Regions from separate parts of the Streptomyces anthophorae genome, predicted to be linked through region 1. Evidence: predicted binding sites of a transcription regulator. Region 1 holds the regulator's gene; the other holds the start of a gene.
What was found. Region 1 encodes HrcA, which represses chaperone genes, less so after heat shock. Its sites were predicted from a motif close to TTNGCACTCNGNNNNNCNGAGTGCNAA; they were not measured.
Positions count from the first base shown of each region.

Region 2: groES (co-chaperone GroES) is a predicted target of HrcA. The motif match lies at 4,797-4,823, and genes of this name have one in related genera.

Region 1 is NZ_JBLWQQ010000001.1:5,993,664-6,003,518, forward strand. It holds gene ACNYS0_RS27155 (DUF3097 domain-containing protein) at 1-347, opposite strand, end outside; gene ACNYS0_RS27160 (MBL fold metallo-hydrolase) at 382-1,122, opposite strand; gene hrcA (heat-inducible transcriptional repressor HrcA) at 1,267-2,283, shown strand; gene dnaJ (molecular chaperone DnaJ) at 2,284-3,423, shown strand; gene ACNYS0_RS27175 (nitronate monooxygenase) at 3,659-4,732, shown strand; gene ACNYS0_RS27180 (16S rRNA (uracil(1498)-N(3))-methyltransferase) at 4,732-5,478, shown strand; gene ACNYS0_RS27185 (hypothetical protein) at 5,557-6,123, shown strand; gene ACNYS0_RS27190 (S41 family peptidase) at 6,192-9,440, shown strand; gene ACNYS0_RS27195 (histidine triad nucleotide-binding protein) at 9,590-9,855, shown strand, end outside.
Region 2 is NZ_JBLWQQ010000001.1:3,836,890-3,846,744, reverse strand. It holds gene tsaD (tRNA (adenosine(37)-N6)-threonylcarbamoyltransferase complex transferase subunit TsaD) at 1-936, shown strand, start outside; gene ACNYS0_RS17105 (hypothetical protein) at 933-1,181, shown strand; gene ACNYS0_RS17100 (class I SAM-dependent methyltransferase) at 1,178-1,771, opposite strand; gene ACNYS0_RS17095 (class I SAM-dependent methyltransferase) at 1,861-3,048, opposite strand; gene ACNYS0_RS17090 (polysaccharide deacetylase family protein) at 3,139-4,119, shown strand; gene ACNYS0_RS17085 (polysaccharide deacetylase family protein) at 4,116-4,754, shown strand; gene groES (co-chaperone GroES) at 4,968-5,276, shown strand; gene groL (chaperonin GroEL) at 5,398-7,023, shown strand; gene ACNYS0_RS17070 (SDR family NAD(P)-dependent oxidoreductase) at 7,114-7,887, opposite strand; gene ACNYS0_RS17065 (MOSC domain-containing protein) at 9,149-9,817, opposite strand.

The sequences.
Region 1 (9,855 bases):
ACGTAGATGCGGCCCGCGCGGGCCACCCGGGCGCGGGCGCCGGGCACCGCCACCGATCCCGACGCGCTGCGGGCCGGCCGCGTCGGGGCCTGCGCCGAGGGACGTACGAGGGTGACGACCTTGCCGTCGATCATGAAACCGCGCGGCTCCATCGGGAACACCCGGAGCTTGCCGAAGCGGTCCTCAAGCGTGACCGTCGGCCCCTGCGCCGTCTTCTCGACCCGGATCACCGCGCCGCAGAAGCCCGTGGTGACCTCCTCGACGACGAGGTCGGGTTCGGCCGGCACCTCGGGGGTCGGCTTGTTCCGCTTCCACGGGGGAGTGAGATCGGCAGAGTACTGGCGCATTCGAGGGACGATAAGAGAAGTCCCAGGTCCCCGGCTACGACACGCCGAAACGCGTCGCCAATGTGGCGCGTTGCGCGCGGACGAACTCCGCATTCACCACCGAACCGTGCCCCGGCACGTACACCGCGTCCTCGCCGCCGAGGTCGAGCAGCCGGTCGAGCGCCGCGGGCCAGTGCCCCGGCGCCGCGTCCCGGCCCGCCTGCGGTTCGCCCGACTCCTCCACCAGGTCGCCGCAGAAGACGATCTCCGGCGCGCCCGGGACCAGCACCGCCAGATCGTGGCCGCTGTGCGCAGGGCCGATGTTCGCCAGCAGTACCGTCAGGCCGCCGCCCAGGTCGAGCGTCCGCTCCCCGCACACCCGGTGCGGCGGAGTGACGAGGATGTCGACCGCCTCGGCCGCCTCCTCCGGGGGCACCCCGTGGCGCACGGCGTCGGCGCGCAGCCCCTCGGCGCCGTGCTCGAAGAGGGCGTCGATGCCCACCGCCCCGTACGCCTCGACCCCCGCGAACGCGGCCGTGCCGAGCACATGGTCGAAATGGGGGTGGGTCAGCGCGACATGCGTCACCCTTCGGTGCGGACCGAGGAGCGCCCGGGTGTCCGCGCGCAGCCGGGCGCCTTCACGGAGTGAGGATCCGGTGTCGATCAAGAGTGCCGCGTCTTCACCGACCACGAGGCCGGTCGTGCAGTCCCAGCCGGGCAACCGCACCCGCCCCACGTTCGGCGCGAGCCTCTCCCAGCCCGACGAGGCCCAATCGATACGTTGCGCGAACTCCATACCTCGACGCTAGCTCCCTTGCCGGGCCCGTACCCACCGGCCGTACACTGAGCCGGGGAAGATTGGCACTCGCCCACAGGGAGTGCCAAAGCAGGAAGATCGCAAGGAACGAACGCAGCGGCTGTTCTCTGGAGGTGTGCGCCGATGCTCAACGAACGCAGGCTCGAAGTACTGCGCGCCATCGTCCAGGACTACGTCGGCACCGAGGAGCCCGTCGGCTCCAAGGCGCTCACCGAGCGGCACAAGCTCGGGGTCTCGCCGGCGACCGTGCGCAACGACATGGCAGCCCTGGAGGACGAGGGATTCATCGCCCAGCCGCACACCAGCGCCGGGCGCATCCCCACCGACAAGGGCTACCGCCTGTTCGTCGACAAGCTCACCGCCGTGAAGCCGATGGCCGCGCCCGAGCGGCGCGCCATCCAGAACTTCCTGGACGGCGCCGTCGATCTCGACGACGTCGTCGGCCGCACCGTGCGGCTGCTCGCGCAGCTCACGCGGCAGGTGGCGATCGTCCAGTACCCGTCCCTGACCCGGTCCACCGTGCGCCATGTCGAGCTGCTCTCGCTCGCGCCCGCCCGTCTGATGCTCGTACTGATCACGGACACCGGGCGCGTGGAGCAGCGGATGATCGACTGCCCGGCGCCGTTCGGCGAGTCCTCCCTCGCGGATCTGCGGGCCCGGCTGAACAGCCGCGTCGCGGGCCGCAGGTTCGCCGACGTGCCGCAGCTGGTGCAGGACCTGCCGGAGGCCTTCGAGCAGGAGGACCGGGGCACGGTCTCCACGGTGCTCTCCACTCTTCTGGAGACACTCGTCGAGGAGACCGAGGAGCGGCTGATGATCGGCGGTACCGCCAATCTCACGCGCTTCGGACATGATTTTCCCCTCACCATCCGGCCCGTTCTGGAGGCCCTTGAGGAGCAGGTCGTGCTCCTCAAGCTCCTTGGCGAGCTGGGAGATTCGGGCATGGCCGTACGGATCGGTCATGAGAACGCCCATGAGGGACTCAACTCCACATCCGTCGTGTCGGTCGGCTACGGTTCGGGCGGCGAGGCAGTGGCCAAGCTCGGCGTGGTCGGCCCGACCCGCATGGATTACCCGGGAACGATGGGAGCAGTACGCGCAGTGGCACGTTACGTCGGACAGATCCTGGCGGAGTCGTAAGTGGCCACGGACTACTACGCCGTACTCGGCGTGCGCCGCGACGCTTCCCAGGACGAAATCAAGAAGGCCTTCCGAAGGCTGGCGCGTGAGCTTCACCCGGACGTGAATCCGGACCCGAAGACTCAGGAGCGCTTCAAGGAGATCAACGCCGCCTACGAGGTGCTCTCCGACCCGCAGAAGAAGCAGGTCTACGACCTCGGGGGCGACCCCCTGTCGCAGGCCGGCGGAGGCGGCGGGGCCGGTGGCTTCGGCGCCGGCGGGTTCGGGAACTTCTCGGACATCATGGATGCCTTCTTCGGCACGGCGTCGCAGCGGGGACCCCGGTCCCGCACGCGCCGTGGCCAGGACGCCATGATCCGGCTCGAGGTCGAGCTGGACGAGGCGGCCTTCGGCACCACCAAGGACATTCAGGTCGACACGGCTGTGGTCTGTACGACCTGTAGCGGTGAGGGCGCGGCGCCCGGCACCTCGGCGCAGACCTGCGACATGTGTCGCGGGCGCGGTGAGGTCTCGCAGGTGACGCGGTCCTTCCTCGGCCAGGTCATGACCTCGCGGCCGTGCCCGCAGTGTCAGGGCTTCGGCACGGTCGTCCCGACGCCGTGCCCCGAGTGCGCGGGCGACGGCCGGATCCGGTCCCGTCGCACGCTCACGGTGAAGATCCCGGCCGGTGTGGACAACGGCACGCGGATCCAGCTCGCGGGCGAGGGCGAGGTCGGCCCCGGCGGCGGTCCCGCCGGTGACCTGTACGTGGAGATCCACGAGCTGCCGCACCCGACCTTCCAGCGGCGCGGCGACGATCTGCACTGCACGGTCACCATCCCGATGACGGCGGCGGCCCTCGGCACGAAGGTGCCGCTGGAGACGCTCGACGGCACGGAGGAGATCGACATCCGGCCCGGCACCCAGTCCGGCCAGTCGGTTCCGCTGCACGGGCGCGGTGTCACGCATCTGCGGGGCGGCGGCCGTGGCGACCTCATCGTGCACGTCGAGGTCATGACGCCGCAGAAGCTGGACCCGGAGCAGGAGCGGGTGCTGCGGGAGCTCGCGAAGCTGCGCGGCGAGGAGCGGCCCACGGGGCAGTTCCAGCCGGGTCAGCAGGGTCTGTTCTCCCGTCTGAAGGACGCGTTCAACGGCCGTTGAGCCACCCGTTTACGCCGCACCGGCGTTACGGCCCCGGGGCTCCGCCCCGGACCCCGCGCCTCAATCGCCGGCGGGGCTTGATAAATCAAGCCCCGCCGGCGATAGGTATGTCCGGGCCCTGATTTTCAGCCCCTGCGGCGATTGAGCAGCGGGGTCCGGGGCGGAGCCCCGTGACGTGTGCGGGCGGGAGCCGGGTCGATTCGGCCCCCCGGAGGGGACGTGGCACGATGCGGGCATGTCCTCCGCACTGACCGATCTCTGCCCCCTCCCGATCGTGCAGGCCCCCATGGCGGGCGGCGCTTCGCACCCCGCCCTGGTCGCCGCCGTGGCCGAGGCCGGAGGGCTCGGTTTCCTCGCCGCCGGATACAAAACGGCCGACGGGATGTACCAGGAGATCAAACAGGTGCGGGCGCTCACCGGACGCCCCTTCGGCGTGAACCTCTTCATGCCGCAGACCGAACACGCGGACCCGGCCACCGTCGAGGTCTACCGCAACCAGCTCGCGGGCGAGGCCACCTGGTACCGCACCCCGCTCGGCGAGACCGACAGCTGCGGCGACGACGGCTACGACGCCAAGCTCGCGATCCTCGTCGACGACCCCGTCCCGCTGGTCACCTTCACCTTCGGCTGCCCCCGCCGCGCGGACGTCCAGGCGCTGCAACGCGTCGGCACGAAGGTCGGCGTCACCGTCACGACGGTGGAGGAGGCGCAGGCCGCGCAGGAGGCCGCCGCCGACCTGGTGTGCGTACAGGGGATCGAGGCCGGCGGCCATCAGGGCACGCATCGGGACAACCCCGAGGCCGACGGCAGCGGGATCGGCCTCCTGTCGCTGATCGCGCAGGTGCGCGAGACCGTGCAGCTGCCGATCATCGCCGCGGGCGGCATCATGCGCGGCGCGCAGATCGCCGCGGTGCTCGCGGCCGGCGCCGATCTCGCGCAGCTCGGCACCGCGTTCCTGGTCACCCCGGAGTCCGGCGCGCCGGAGCCGCACAAGCAGGCCATGACCAACCCGCTGTTCAACCGGACCGAACTGACGCGGGCCTTCTCCGGCCGCCCCGCGCGCGGCCTCGTCAACCGGTTCATGCGCGAGCACGGCCCGTACGCCCCCGCCGCGTACCCGCAGGTCCACCACATGACGTCGCCGCTGCGCAAGGCCGCGGCCAAGGCCGGTGACCCGCAGGGCATGGCGCTGTGGGCGGGCCAGGGACACCGGCTCGCCCGGGAGCTCCCGGCCGGGCACCTCGTGGAGGTCCTGGCCGCCGAACTCGACGCCGCGAGGGCCGCGTTGACGCAGCGGGGTGCCGCCTGATGACCGCTCCCGTGTTCGTCGTCGAGGGGGACGTCCCCGGCGACCGCCCGTATGTGCTCGACGGGCCCGAGGGGCGGCACGCCGTCTCCGTGAAGCGGCTGCGGGCCGGCGAGACCGTGACCCTCACCGACGGGCTCGGCTCGTGGTGCGAGGCCGTCGTCACCGGCAGCGAGGGCAAGGACCGGCTCGCGGTCGAGGCGGGTCCCGTGCACGTCGAGGCCGAGGAGCGGCCGCGGATCACCGTCGTACAGGCCCTGCCGAAGGGCGACCGGGGCGAGCTCGCCGTGGAGACCATGACCGAGACGGGCGTCGACGCGATCGTGCCGTGGGCCGCGTCCCGGTGCATCACGCAGTGGCGCGGCGACCGCGGGCTCAAGGCGCTCGGAAAGTGGCGGAACACCGCGCGCGAGGCCGGGAAGCAGTCGCGGCGGGTGCGCTTTCCGGTCGTCGAGGAGGCCGCGACGACGAAGGAGGTCGCCGCGCTGCTCGCCGGGGCGGACTTCGCGGCGGTGCTGCACGAGGACCGGGACGCCCCGAGCGGGGCGCTGGCTTCGGCCGGACTTCCGGACAGCGGCGAGATCGTGCTCGTCGTCGGCCCCGAAGGCGGTGTGTCGCCCGAGGAGCTGGCGGTGTTCGAGGAGGCCGGGGCGCTTCCGATGCGGCTCGGGCGGAGCGTCCTGCGCACCTCGACGGCCGGAACGGCGGCAGTGGCGTTGCTGCTGGGGCGTACGGGACGGTGGGGTTAGACACCCGCCCGCACATTGTCCCGATAGTGGCCGCAACCGCACTACCGAGGCTGTACGTCCGCTGGCATTCTGCCGTGCATGCGGGGATCGAGGGGGTTCGGCGGGCTCGTCCTCGTCGCTGCCGTCGTCGCCACGGGCGTCGCGTGCCAGCCGATCGAGGGCGACCTCAACGTGTCGACGGTCGCGATCACCACCGACCAGCTGGCCACCGCCGAGCTCAACCGGCAGCACGCCAAGGTCGACTGGCTCAGCTGCACCGGCTCGTACAGCAGCAGCTCGACGGCCGGCGGCTCGCCGTCCGGCAGTGCCACGGCGGGCGAGGTGAAGGTCGACTGCCGGGGGAAGACCGAGGACGGCAAGGACATCACCGTGCAGGGGTGGGTGTACGGGGTCGTCTCCGGAAAGTGCGTGCGGGGGAAGACCATCGCGCGCATCGACGGCAAGGTGTGGTTCAGCTACGCGGTGCTCGGCAACTGCGCAGCGAACGACAGCACTTCGCCCCCGCAGGAATCGCAGCAGCCGGCGCCCTCGCAGGACCCGAAGCCACAGGAACCCGAGCCGCAGGAGCCCCAACCGGGCTCCACCAGCACGGTCACCGAGACCGTCACGGTGACGGGGCCGCCGCCCACGTTCCACGGCAAGTGACGCCGACTTTCCACCACAAGTGATCGGACGGGCTGACGTGGCACGCGGCCAAATTTAGGCTGGGCCGGGTGACGACTCCTGCATACCTCCGGTTCCCGCACCTGCAAGGCGAGTTGGTGGTCTTCACCGCCGAGGACGACGTGTGGGCCGCGCCCCTCGACGGCGGCCGCGTCTGGCGGGTCAGCGCCGACAACATGCCCGTCGCACACCCCCGGCTCTCCCCGGACGGCGGGACGGTCGCCTGGACCTCGCGCCGCGACGGGGCCCCGGAGGTGCACATCGCCCCGGTGGCCGGCGGGCCGGCCAAGCGCCTGACGCACTGGGGGAGTTGGACGACGAACGTGCGCGGCTGGACCCCCGACGGACGGGTGCTCGCCACCACCACGCACGGCCAGGCATCCCTGCGCCGCAGCTGGGCGCGGGCCGTGCCGCTGGACGGCGGACCGGCCGAGACACTGCCGTACGGGCCGGTGGGCGGCGTCGCGTTCGGGCCGCGGTCCCAGGTCCTGCTGCTGTCCGCGCCGATGGGCCGGGAGGCCGCCTGGTGGAAGCGGTACCGGGGCGGCACGGCGGGCAAGCTGTGGATCGACCGGAGCGGCGAAGGCGACTTCGGGCGGCTGCACACCGAGCTCGACGGGAACATCGAGTGCCCGATGTGGGTGGGGGAGCGCGTCGCGTTCCTCTCCGACCACGAGGGCGTCGGCGCGCTCTACTCGTCCCTGCCCGACGGCTCCGAACTGCGGCGGCACAGCGCCGTAGGGGGCACCTCCCGGACGGAGTCCGGGGGAGGCTTCTACGCGCGGCACGCGGCCACCGACGGCGAGCGGGTCGTCTACGCGAGCGCCGGTGAACTGTGGCTGGTCGAGGGCCTCGACGAGGGCGTGGAGCCGCGCCGCCTCGACATCCGCCTCGGCGGCCAGCGCGTCGACATGCAGCCGCGCCCCGTCGACGCCGCGAACTGGTTCGGCGCCGCGTCCCCCGACCACACCGGACGCGGCAGCGCCGTCAACGTGCGCGGCGCCGTGCACTGGGTGACCCACCGGGCGGGCCCCGCCCGCGCGCTGGCCGCCGAACCGGGCGTACGGGCCCGGCTCCCGCACACCTTCCGCGTCGACGGCGAGGAACACGTGGTGTGGGTGACGGACGCCGAGGGCGACGACGCCCTGGAGTTCGCGCCCGCCACAGGGGCCGCGCCCGGCGCAACGCCGCGCAGACTCGGCGCCGGGCGGCTCGGCCGGGTGCTCGCCCTGACCGTGGCGCCCGACGGCGGCCGGGTCGCCGTCGCCTCGCACGACGGCCGGGTGCTGCTCGTCGAGCGGGACAGCGGCGACGTACGGGAGGTGGACCGCAGCGAGGACGGGAACGCCACAGGGCTCGCGTTCTCCCCGGACTCGGCGTGGCTCGCCTGGTCGCACCCGGGACCGCACGACCTGCGCCAGCTCAAGCTCGCCAACGCCACCGACCTGTCGGTCAGCGAGGCGACCCCGCTGCGGTTCCGGGACTGGTCGCCCGCGTTCACGCTCGACGGCAAGCACCTGGCGTTCCTGTCGGCGCGCTCCTTCGACCCGGTCTACGACGAGCACGCCTTCGACCTCGCGTTCGTCAGCGGCTCGCGGCCGCACCTGATCACGCTCGCCGCGACGACCCCGTCGCCGTTCGGGCCACAGCGCCACGGCCGTCCCTTCGACGCCCCGGACAGTCCGGGGGCCGAGACACCCGAGAGCGAGGGCGCGCCCGCGACCCGCGTCGACCTGGAGGGCCTGCTCGACCGCATCGTCCCGTTCCCGGTGGAGGCGGCGCGCTACTCCCGGCTGCGCACGGCCAAGGACGGCGTGCTGTGGCTGCGGCACCCGGTGCGCGGCGTGCTCGGCGACTCCCGTGCCGGTCTCGACGCGCCGGAGCCCAAGACCCGCCTGGAACGCTACGACCTGGTCCAGCAGCGCATCGAGGAGATCGGCTCCGACGCCGACCACTTCGAGGTCAGCGGCGACGGCAAGCGGGTGCTGCTGTGGACGGGCGAGGTCCTGAAGGTGGTCCCCAGCGACCGGCGCCCGGCCCACGACGACGACAGCGACACCAACATCACCGTCGACCTCTCCAGGATCAGCCAGAGTGTCGACCCGGCGGCCGAGTGGCGGCAGATGTACGAGGAGGCCGGGCGCCTCATGCGGGACAACTTCTGGCGGGCCGACATGAACGGCGTCGACTGGGACGGGGTCCTGGACCGGTACCGGCCGGTGCTCGACCGGGTCGCCACCCACGACGACCTGGTCGACCTGCTGTGGGAGGTGCAGGGCGAGCTGGGGACCTCGCACGCGTATGTCACGCCGCGGGGCGGGCGGGGCTCCGCCGCGCGCAGGCAGGGGCTGCTCGGCGCCGACATCTCCCGTCACGAGGAAGGGAGTTGGGTCGTCGACCGGGTACTGCCCTCGGAGACCTCCGACCCGCGCGCCCGCTCACCGCTCGCCGCGCCCGGTGTCGCGGTGCGCGCCGGGGACGCGATCGTGGCGGTGGGCGGTCGGCCCGTCGACCCGGTGACGGGGCCCGCGCCGCTGCTGGTCGGCACGGCCGACAAGCCGGTGGAGCTGACGGTCTCGCCGGCCGGGGGCGGCGACCCCCGCCATGTGATCGTGGTGCCGCTCGACGACGAGGAACCGCTGCGCTACCACGCGTGGGTCGAGGACCGGCGGGCGTACGTGCACCAGCAGTCGGAGGGGCGGCTCGGCTACCTCCACGTCCCGGACATGCAGGCGCCGGGCTGGGCGCAGATCCACCGGGACCTGAGCGTGGAGGTGGCGCGCGAGGGCCTCGTCGTGGACGTCAGGGAGAACCGGGGCGGGCACACGTCGCAGCTCGTCGTGGAGAAGCTGGCGCGCCGCGTGGTGGGCTGGGACCTGCCGCGCGACAGCCGCCCCTTCACGTACCCGATGGACGCGCCGCGCGGGCCCGTCGTCGCGGTGGCCAACGAGTTCTCCGGCTCGGACGGCGACATCGTCAACGCGGCGATCAAGGCGCTCGGTATCGGTCCCGTCGTGGGCGTACGTACGTGGGGCGGCGTCATCGGCATCGACAGCCGCTACCGGCTGGTGGACGGGACGCTGGTCACCCAGCCCAAGTACGCGACCTGGATGGAGGGTTACGGCTGGGGCCTGGAGAACCACGGGGTGGATCCGGACGTGGAGGTGGTCCTCACTCCGCAGGACGCGGCGGCCGGTCGTGACCCGCAGTTGGACGAGGCGATCCGCATCGCGCTGGCTGCTCTCGCGGAGAACCCGGCCAAGTCCGCGCCGACGCTGCCGCGGGCTTCGACGGAGTAGTGGTTGCGGCCGCGGGGCTCTGCCCCGGACCCCGCTGCTCAATCGCCGCAGGGGCTTGAAATACCAAGCCCCGCCGGCGATTGAGGCGCGGGGGCCGGGGCGGAGCCCCGTGAGCGCGACGCCGGGCGGGTGATCGATACGATGCGGTCATGGATGACTGCCTGTTCTGCAAGATTGCCAACGGGGACGTCCCCGCCACCGTGGTCCGCGAGACGGAGTCCACCGTCGCGTTCCGGGACATCAACCCCCAGGCCCCCACCCACGTCCTGGTCATTCCGCGCGTCCACCACCCCGACGCCGCCTCGCTCGCCGCCGCCGAACCGGCCATCGCCGCCGACGTGCTGCGCGAGGCCGGCGAGGTCGCCAAGGACGAGAAGCTGGACAGCTACCGCATCGTGTTCAACACCGGCAGCGG
Region 2 (9,855 bases), 2.2 Mb from region 1:
GAGGCGATGGTCCCCACGATCCAGCGCGCCCTGAAGGACGCGGGCGTCACGGCGAAGGACCTCGACGGCATCTCCGTCACGGCCGGGCCGGGCCTCGCGGGCGCCCTGCTGGTCGGCGTCTCGGCCGCCAAGGCGTACGCGTACGCGCTCGACAAGCCGCTCTACGGTGTCAACCACCTCGCCTCGCACATCTGCGTGGACCAGCTGGAGCACGGCACGCTGCCGGAGCCGACGATGGCGCTGCTGGTGTCGGGCGGCCACTCCTCGCTCCTCCTGTCGACGGACATCACCTCGGACGTACGTCCCCTTGGCGCGACCATCGACGACGCGGCGGGCGAGGCCTTCGACAAGATCGCGCGGGTGCTGAACCTCGGCTTCCCCGGCGGCCCGGTCATCGACCGGTACGCGAAGGAGGGCGACCCGAACGCGATCGCCTTCCCGCGCGGACTGACCGGCCCGCGCGACCCGGCGTACGACTTCTCCTTCTCCGGCCTGAAGACCGCCGTGGCCCGCTGGATCGAGGCCAAGCGGGCGGCGGGGGAGGACGTGCCGGTGCGCGACGTGTCGGCGTCCTTCCAGGAGGCCGTCGTGGACGTGCTGACGCGCAAGGCCGTGAAGGCCTGCAAGGACCAGGGCGTCGACCACCTCATGATCGGCGGTGGCGTCGCGGCCAACTCGCGCCTGCGCGCCCTCGCCGAGGAGCGCTGCGAGCGGGCCGGGATCCGGCTGCGGGTGCCGCGTCCCAAGCTGTGCACGGACAACGGGGCGATGGTCGCCGCGCTCGGCGCGGAAATGGTGGCGCGCAACCGGACGCCGTCCTCCTGGGATCTCCCGGCCGACTCCTCGCTCCCGGTGACGGAACCGCACGTCCCGGGGCACGGGGAACACCATCACGACCACGTGCACGAGGTCAGCAAGGAGAACCTGTACTCATGACGGTCGCGCTGATGTGGGAGGCCCGCGCCGTCGAGGGGCGCGGCGAGGAACTCCTTGCCTGGGCGAAGGCGCAGGTCCTGGAACGGGAGCCGGAGCGCCGCGAGACGTTCCGCGCGCCGCGGGACCGGGTCCTCGTGATCACGTGGTGGGACGCGGAGTACGACGCGGACGTCCCCGAACTGCCGGAACCTGACGGTGATCTGGTGACCCGCACGGTCCACCGCTGGCGCTTCGAGACGGCCTAGTCCTTCTTCTCGTACGTCAACAGGTAGCGCCAGAAAAGCAGTTGGCGCACCTTGCTGCCGGGCAGCAGGCGTGCGGCCTCCCGGCGGATCTCCGGGAGCCGCATCTCAGGCTGCCGCACCGGCGGCTTCGGCGGGGGCGTGCGGATGCCGCGGGCGCGCTCGCCCGCGTACACGGCGAGGCGCGCCACCGCGTTCGTCGGGGACGCGACCACGTCCCACGGGGTCGCGCCGTCGTAGCAGCCGAGTACGAGCAGTCTGCCGCCGGGCTCGAGGGCCTCGCGGAAGCGGGTCAGCGTCTCGAACGGCATGTGGTGCAGGCTCGCGAGGCAGCTGATCGCGGCGTAGTGGCCGGGCGGGAGGCCGGTGCGCGCGGCGTCGGCGACCCGGTAGCGCGGCCCACCGCCGGCCGCCTCCGCCACGGCCAGCGTCGCCGGATCCGGGTCGACCGCGTCGACCCGGTACCCGCGCGCCACGAGCCGCCTCGCGAACCGCCCGGTGCCGCATCCGACATCGAGCGCGTCCCGCCCACCGCCGCCGGGCAACTGCCGCAGCAGCAGCGGATGGTAGTGGTCGTTGTGATCGAACGGCACGTGGAGCCTCCGGCGGTCGGGAACAGTGGCCGGGTCATTCAAGCCCCTGCGGCGATCGAGCAGCGGGGTCCGGGCGGAGCCCCGTGGCGTCAGCGCACGGGGCCGCCGACGAGCATCGTGGGCGCACCCGCGACCCGGGTCAGAAACACCGTCGCCGCCCGCTTCCCGAAGGGCTTCGGCATGGCCTTGCGCCGCAACTCCTCCGGCTCGACCGCCGACCCCCGCTTCTTCACCGTCAGCACGCCGACCTCCCGCTCCCGCAGCAGCGCCTTCAACTTCTTCACGTTGAACGGAAGTTGGTCCGTGATCTCGTACGCGGTGGCATACGGCGTGGGGTGCGGCTCGTCGGCCGTGACGTACGCGATCGTCTCGTCGACGAGCCCGCCGCCGACCTCCTCGGCCACCTCCGCGACCAGGTGCGCCCGGATGACCGCGCCATCGGGCTCGTACAAGTACCGCCCGACGGACCGCACTTCGGGATCGGGAAGCCCCTTGCCCACCAGCGCCCGCGGCCCCGGCAGCAGCGTCGCCCGCATCCGCCCGGGCGCGGTCCCGAACCAGAGCACCGCCTCCTTCACATCGCCCCCGTCCGAGATCCACTCGGCGTCGGCCTCCGCGGGGATCGCCTCGTGCGGGATGCCGGGGGCGATCTTCAGCGCGGCACGCGGCGCCTTGAGCGCGGCGGCGACGGCCCAGGAGAGGGGCGGCGAGTAGGCCTCCGGGTCGAAGATGCGGCCCCGGCCGCCGCGCCGCGCGGGGTCCACGAACACCGCGTCGTACGCGGCCGTGTCCACCTCGGCGACATCCGCCTCGCGCACCTCGATCAGCTCCGCGAGCCCGAGCGCCTCCGCGTTCGCCCGCGCCACCGCGCACGTCTGCGGGTCCCGGTCGACCGCGAGGACCCGGATCCCCGCACGGGCGAGCGCGATCGCGTCGCCGCCGATGCCGCAGCACAGGTCGGCGACGGAGCGCACGCCGAGCCGCTCGAACGCGTCGGCCCGGTACGCCGCCACGCTCGTCCGCGTCGCCTGCTCCACCCCGTTCGGCGTGAAGTACATCCGGGCCGCGTCCTCGGCCCCGAACTTCGCCACCGCCCGCTGCCGCAGCCGCGCCTGGGCGAGCGCGGCGGAGACCAGCTCGGCCGGGTGCTCGCGGCGCAGTTTCGTGGCGAGGGCCAGCTCCCGGGCCGGATCGTGATCACGGAGTTCGTCGAGCAGGACCTGGCCCTCGGGGGACAGGAGGGCGGAGAGGCCGGCGGGCGAAGGGGAGGAGCTCACCGGCCCATTGTGGGCCAGGCGGGCGACGGTGCGCGCCAGGCGGCGGTGTCGGCCCCGGAACGGGCCGGTGAGCTGCCAGGATCCGGCGCCATGCAACTAGTACGACAAAACGAAGAAAGCGTCCGAAAGTTGACCAGGAAGAGACGCGGAAGCCCCGGCCGGGCCCTCGGCGTCCGCCTCCTCGGCGCGCTGCTCGCCGCGTCCGCCCTCGCCACGGGATGCGCGGCAGGCGGCACGGCCGAGCGGGACGCCCCGGTGGAACCGGCCCCCGGCCAGCAGGCGCACAAGGGCCTCCAGGACGCCCCCGCCCGCGCCCTCGACGCGTACGCGACGAAGCTGCGCGCCCAGCGGGCCGCGCTCGTCGCGGCGAGCAAGCGCTGGGGCCTCGCCGACGTGCCGCTGACCGCGCCGCCCCCGCCCGCGAAGAAGCCGGTCATCGAGGCGCGCCAGGGCTTCGAGGTCGACGGCCAGAAGCGGCTCGGCCTGCCGCCCGTGTTCACGACGGTCCCGACCAAGGACAAGGTCGTCTTCCTCACCATCGACGACGGGGCCGAGAAGGACCCGCGGTTCCTGAAGATGATGAGCGAACTGCGGATCCCGTACACGGCCTTCCTCACCGACGCCGAGGTCAGACCGCGGTACGGCTACTTCAAGCAGATGCAGGCCCGCGGCGTCACCCTCAACAACCACACGCTCCACCACCCGTACCTGCCCGGCCTGTCGTACGCGCGGCAGAAGCGCGAGATCTGCGGGATGCAGGACGTCATCGAGGAGAAGTACGGCAAACGGCCCACGCTCTTCCGCCCGCCGTTCGGCGACTACAACCAGGACACCCTGCGCGCCGCCAAGGCCTGCGGCATCGCGTACGCCCCGATCTGGAACGCCGAGGCGTTCGTGGACCGCATGGACTACCGCGAGTGGGACCGCAGCATCCATCCGGGCGACATCCTGCTCACGCACTTCCGGGGCCGCAAGGACTGGAAGGGCACGATGCCCGACATGATCCGCAACCTCATGAAGTACCTCACCGACAGGGGCTATGCGGTGGCGCGCCTGGAGGACTACCTGTGACACCGCGCGGGCCGTGGGCGCGGCTGTCCGGCTGCGCCCTGGCCGCCGTGCTGCTCGTCGGGTGCGCGCGGGAGGCCGCCCCGCCGCCGCGAGTGGCGCCGGGCCCCGGGGCGGCGGTCCCGCCGGTCGTCTCCCGCGTCCCCACCCGCGACAAGGTGGTCTTCCTCGTGTACGAGGACGGGGCCGGGCGGGACCCCCGCTTCGTCGACCTGGTCCGCGACCGCCGCCTCCCGGTCTCGCTGTTCCTCGCGGGAGCGGGCGCGGACGGTGGCCGCCTCGGCGAACTGAGCGCCCTGGGCGCCCGGGTGCAGAACCGCACCCTCACCCGGCCCCTGCTGCCGGGCCTCGGGTACGTGGGGCAGCACGCCGAGATCTGCGGGCAGCGCGACCGCGTGCGGGCCCGCTTCGGGGCGGCACCGCGCCTGCTCCACCCGCCCCGGGGCGCGTACGACGGGAACACGCTCCAGGCGGCGGCCGAGTGCGGCGTCGACGCGATCGTCCTGTGGCGCGGGCCGGACGGCGGCCGGCTGCGGCCCGGCGACATCCTCGGGGCCCGCGCGGGGACGACCCCGCGTCTGCTGCGCCGCATCGAGGCGGAGGGGTACGAGGTGGCGGCCCTGGAGGACTATCTGTGAGGACCGTCCGTGAGCCGGACCGGAGCGAAGATCTGCCGTCGATTAGCAGTCCGCTTGACCGAGTGCTAATCGCGGTCATAGTCTCGGCCCTGGCACTCACCAGTGGAGAGTGCCAACAGCGACGGGCAGGTCCGGCACCCGCGACGACGGATCCACCTGGTCGCCACCCCAGACTGTTAACCCCGTGAGATCTCCGAAGGGGGAGACCGGATCGTGACGACCTCCAGCTCCAAGGTTGCCATCAAGCCGCTCGAGGACCGCATTGTGGTCCAGCCGCTCGACGCCGAGCAGACCACGGCCTCTGGCCTGGTCATTCCGGACACCGCGAAGGAGAAGCCCCAGGAGGGCGCCGTCCTCGCCGTGGGTCCCGGCCGCTTCGAGAACGGCGAGCGCCTTCCGCTCGACGTCAAGGTCGGCGACGTCGTGCTGTACAGCAAGTACGGCGGCACCGAGGTGAAGTACAACGGCGACGAGTACCTCGTCCTCTCGGCTCGCGACGTGCTCGCGATCGTCGAGAAGTAATTCACCCGAGCTTTCCCAGCTTCACTGAAGCAGAATGCTTTGAACCGCGCCCCTGGCCCCCGCTGATATTGCCGGGTGCGAGGGGCGCGGTTCGCTTTTTCGAGAGGACTGACTCAGCTCCATGGCGAAGATCCTGAAGTTCGACGAGGACGCCCGTCGCGCCCTCGAGCGCGGCGTCAACAAGCTTGCCGACACGGTCAAGGTGACGATCGGCCCCAAGGGCCGCAACGTCGTCATCGACAAGAAGTTCGGCGCCCCCACCATCACCAACGACGGCGTCACGATCGCCCGTGAGGTCGAGGTCGAGGACCCGTACGAGAACCTCGGCGCGCAGCTGGTGAAGGAGGTGGCGACCAAGACCAACGACATCGCGGGTGACGGTACGACCACCGCCACCGTGCTCGCCCAGGCCCTCGTCAAGGAAGGCCTGCGCAACGTCGCCGCGGGTGCCTCCCCGGCCGCCCTGAAGAAGGGCATCGACGCCGCGGTCAAGGCCGTGTCCGAGGACCTCCTCGCGACCGCCCGCCCGATCGACGAGAAGTCCGACATCGCCGCCGTCGCCGGTCTGTCCGCCCAGGACAACCAGGTCGGCGAGCTCATCGCCGAGGCGATGGACAAGGTCGGCAAGGACGGTGTCATCACCGTCGAGGAGTCCAACACCTTCGGTCTGGAGCTCGACTTCACCGAGGGCATGGCCTTCGACAAGGGCTACCTGTCCCCGTACTTCGTCACCGACCAGGAGCGTATGGAGGCCGTCCTCGACGACCCGTACATCCTGATCCACCAGGGCAAGATCGGCTCGATCCAGGACATGCTCCCGCTCCTGGAGAAGGTCATCCAGAACGGTGGCTCCAAGCCGCTCCTGATCATCGCCGAGGACGTCGAGGGCGAGGCCCTGTCGACCCTGGTCGTGAACAAGATCCGCGGCACGTTCAACGCCGTCGCGGTCAAGGCCCCCGGCTTCGGTGACCGCCGCAAGGCGATGCTCCAGGACATGGCCACCCTCACCGGTGCCACCGTCATCGCCGAGGAGGTCGGCCTCAAGCTCGACCAGGCCGGTCTCGAGGTGCTCGGCACCGCGCGCCGCGTGACCATCACCAAGGACGACACCACCATCGTCGACGGTGGCGGCAAGTCCGAGGACGTCCAGGGCCGCGTCGCGCAGATCAAGGCCGAGATCGAGAACACGGACTCCGACTGGGACCGCGAGAAGCTCCAGGAGCGCCTCGCGAAGCTGGCCGGCGGCGTCTGCGTGATCCGCGTCGGTGCCGCGACCGAGGTCGAGCTCAAGGAGAAGAAGCACCGTCTGGAGGACGCCATCTCCGCGACCCGCGCCGCGGTCGAGGAGGGCATCGTCTCCGGTGGTGGCTCCGCTCTGGTGCACGCCTCCAAGGTCCTCGACGGTTCGCTCGGCAAGGAGGGCGACGAGGCCACCGGTGTCGCCGTCGTCCGCCGCGCGGTCGTCGAGCCGCTCCGCTGGATCGGCGAGAACGCCGGCCAGGAGGGCTACGTGATCGTCTCCAAGGTCAAGGAGCTCGACAAGGGCAACGGCTACAACGCCGCGACCGGCGAGTACGTCGACCTGGTCAAGGCCGGCGTCATCGACCCGGTCAAGGTCACGCGCTCCGCCCTGGAGAACGCCGCCTCCATCGCCTCCCTGCTGCTCACGACCGAGACCCTGGTCGTCGAGAAGCCGGCGGAGGAGGAGCCCGAGGCCGGTGGCCACGGGCACGGTCACTCGCACTGACCCGCTCCGCTTCGCTTGAAGCGACCGAGGCCCGGCTCCCCGTCGCGGGGAGCCGGGCCTCGGCGTTTGCCCTTCGAGGGCGTAAGAGCGTTACTGCGGGCCGTACTTGCGGCCCGTCCGGGACGTGATCCCACCCAGGAGGGCCCGCGGGGTCACCTTCACGACGCCCATCAGGGCCTTGTACCGGGGGTCGGGGATCGAGAGGGTGCGGCCGCGCGAGAGGTCCGCAAGCGCCGCCGCGACCAGCTTGTCCGCGTCGAGCCACATCCACTTCGGAATGTTGTCCGTGTCCATCCCCGCTCGCTCGTGGAACTCCGTACGGACGAAGCCCGGGCACAGCGCCATCAGCCGCACCCCGCTGCCCGCGAGGTCCTTCGCCGCGCCCTGCGTGAACTGCACGACCCACGCCTTCGACGCGCCGTACGTGCCGCGGGGCACGAAGGCCGCCACCGACGCCACGTTCACGACGCCGCCGCGGCCGCGCTCGCGCATCGCCCCCGCTGCCGCCGAGGTCAGCCGCAGCACCGCCTCGCAGTGCACCTTCAGCATCGTCAGCTCGTCGGCCATCGGGACTTCCAGGTAGTGCCCCTTGTTGCCGAACCCGGCGTTGTTGACCAACAGGTCGACCGCCGCCTTACGGTCCGTCAGCCGCGCCTCGACCGCCGCGATGCCGTCCTCCGTGGCCAGGTCGGCGGCGAGCACCTCGGCCTCGATGCCGTGCCGGTCGTGCAGCTCTGTCGCCTGCTCGTGCAGCCGCTTGGCGTCGCGCGCGACGAGCACCAGGTTGTGTCCGTCGGCGGCGAGTCGGCGGGCGAAGGCGGCGCCGATGCCTGCGGTGGATCCGGTGATCAGGGCGGTAGTCATGCGCCCAGGTTATGAGCACGCAACCGTGCCCGTGATCACACCCCCGGGGCGGGGGCCCTGTTTCCGTTGCGCGGAGGCGGGGCGGCGTCTTGATGCTTGCGGTCGGGTTGCGCGGAGGCGGGGGGGCGCTGTGCCGGGGTCGACGCTTGCCGTCAGGATTCCGCGGAGCCGGGGCGGCGCCTTGCCGGAGTCGGCGCCCACCGCGAGAGGCGCGCGGAGCGTACCGGGGTGGCGCCTGTCGTGAGGATTGCGCGGCACCGCCTCTTGCCCCGTTCCCCGCTCATCTCCCACCCGCCCGCCCCCTCCGGGGGCTTCGGCCCCCGTGGCCCCGGGGCTGTGCCGGGGCGGCACTCGTCGCTTCCGTCACGCGGCGCCAACGACCGGACTCCTTACGCGGCACCGGACTTGTGGGCTGCACCGGGGCCGCGCCCGACCTTTACGTTGCGCGGCACCGGGGGCCGCCTTGCCCACCCTGCCGCCCAAGGCGGCAGATTGCCCAAGCCGGGTGCGGCCGACCGCAAGGGGTGGGGAGGCGGGCTCGGTGGCAGTTCGCCCAAGTCGGGTGCGGTCGACCGTAAGGGGTGGGGAGGCGGGCTCGGTGGCAGTTCGCCCAAGTCGGGTGCGGTCGACCGTAAGGGGCGGGGGAGCGAGCTCGGTGGCAGTTCGCCCAAGGCGGGTGCGGCCGACGGTAAGGGGTGGGGGAGCGGGGTCGGCGGCAGTCACCTGTGGTGGTGGCGGTCGACCGCGCGGGCGGGAAGCCGGGCCTGGCGGCAGATTGCCCAAGCCGGTGACGGTCGACCGCGCCAGGCGCGGGGCCGGGCCGGCGGCGAGTTGCCGCAGAGGGGGGGGGGGGGGGGGGGGGGGGCGGCACCCCGTGAGGCCGACGCCCCTGGAGGGGGCGGGTGGGTGGGAGATGAGCGGCGGAGACAGGCGAGGGCCGTCGCCTGCGGGTGGGCGGGCAAAATCAAGCCCCTGCGGCGATTGAGCAGCGGGGTCCGGGGCGGAGCCCCGAGGCCGCAACCGCCGTGCCGCAATCCAGCCCCTGCGGGCCCCGGGCAGGTTCCGCGAGGGCCGCAAGCACGGTGCGGCAAGATCAGCCCCGCCGGCGATTGAGGCGCGGGGACCGGGGCAGAGCCCCGAGACCGCAACCACCGCGCCGCAAACCAGCCCCCGCGGGGCCCCAGACAGGTCCCCCGAGGCCGCAACGCCGGTGCCGCAAGATCAGCCCCGTGGCGTAGGCACGGGAGGCCGCAACGGGGACCTACGAGCCGTACTTCTCGACGTACTCCCGCGCGGAGCGAAACGCCTCGGGATGCAGCGCCTCCCCGGCCACAAGCAACCGCGGCAGCAACCCCCGCTCCGTCGTCACCGCCCTGAACTGAAACGCCACCGTCACCTCGTGGTCCGGCCGGTGCACTACCTCGATCGCGTCGCCCGCCCGGATCTCGCCCGGCTCGATCACCCGGAGATACGCCCCCGGCGTCCCGTCCTGCGTGAACCGCTTGACCCAGCCCCGCTCGCCGAGATGCCCCTGGAAGGTCCGGCACGGAATGCGCCCGGACGTCACCTCCAGGACCAGCTCCGCCCCGACCCGCCAGCGCTCGCCGATCCTCGCGCCCGACACGTCGACCCCCGCCGTCGTGAGGTTCTCGCCGAACGCGCCGCTGGGCAGCGAACGGTCGAGCTCCTTGCCCCACGCGTCCAGGTCCTCACGCGCGTACGCGTACACGGCCTGATGGTCCCCGCCGTGATGCCGCAGGTCGCACACCGCGTCCCCGGCGAGCCCGCTCCCGCCGACCCCCTCGGGGCCGGGCGCCGCCACCCGCACGGGGCCGGTGACCGGGCGCTTGTCGATGCCTGTGACGCCCTCGGGCTGGTCCGTGTACTCGACGGCCCTGGGACGGCCGAGATTCAGCGACAGAAGCTTCATGCGCGGAACGCTACGGGACCGATACCCAAAGCCGCCAC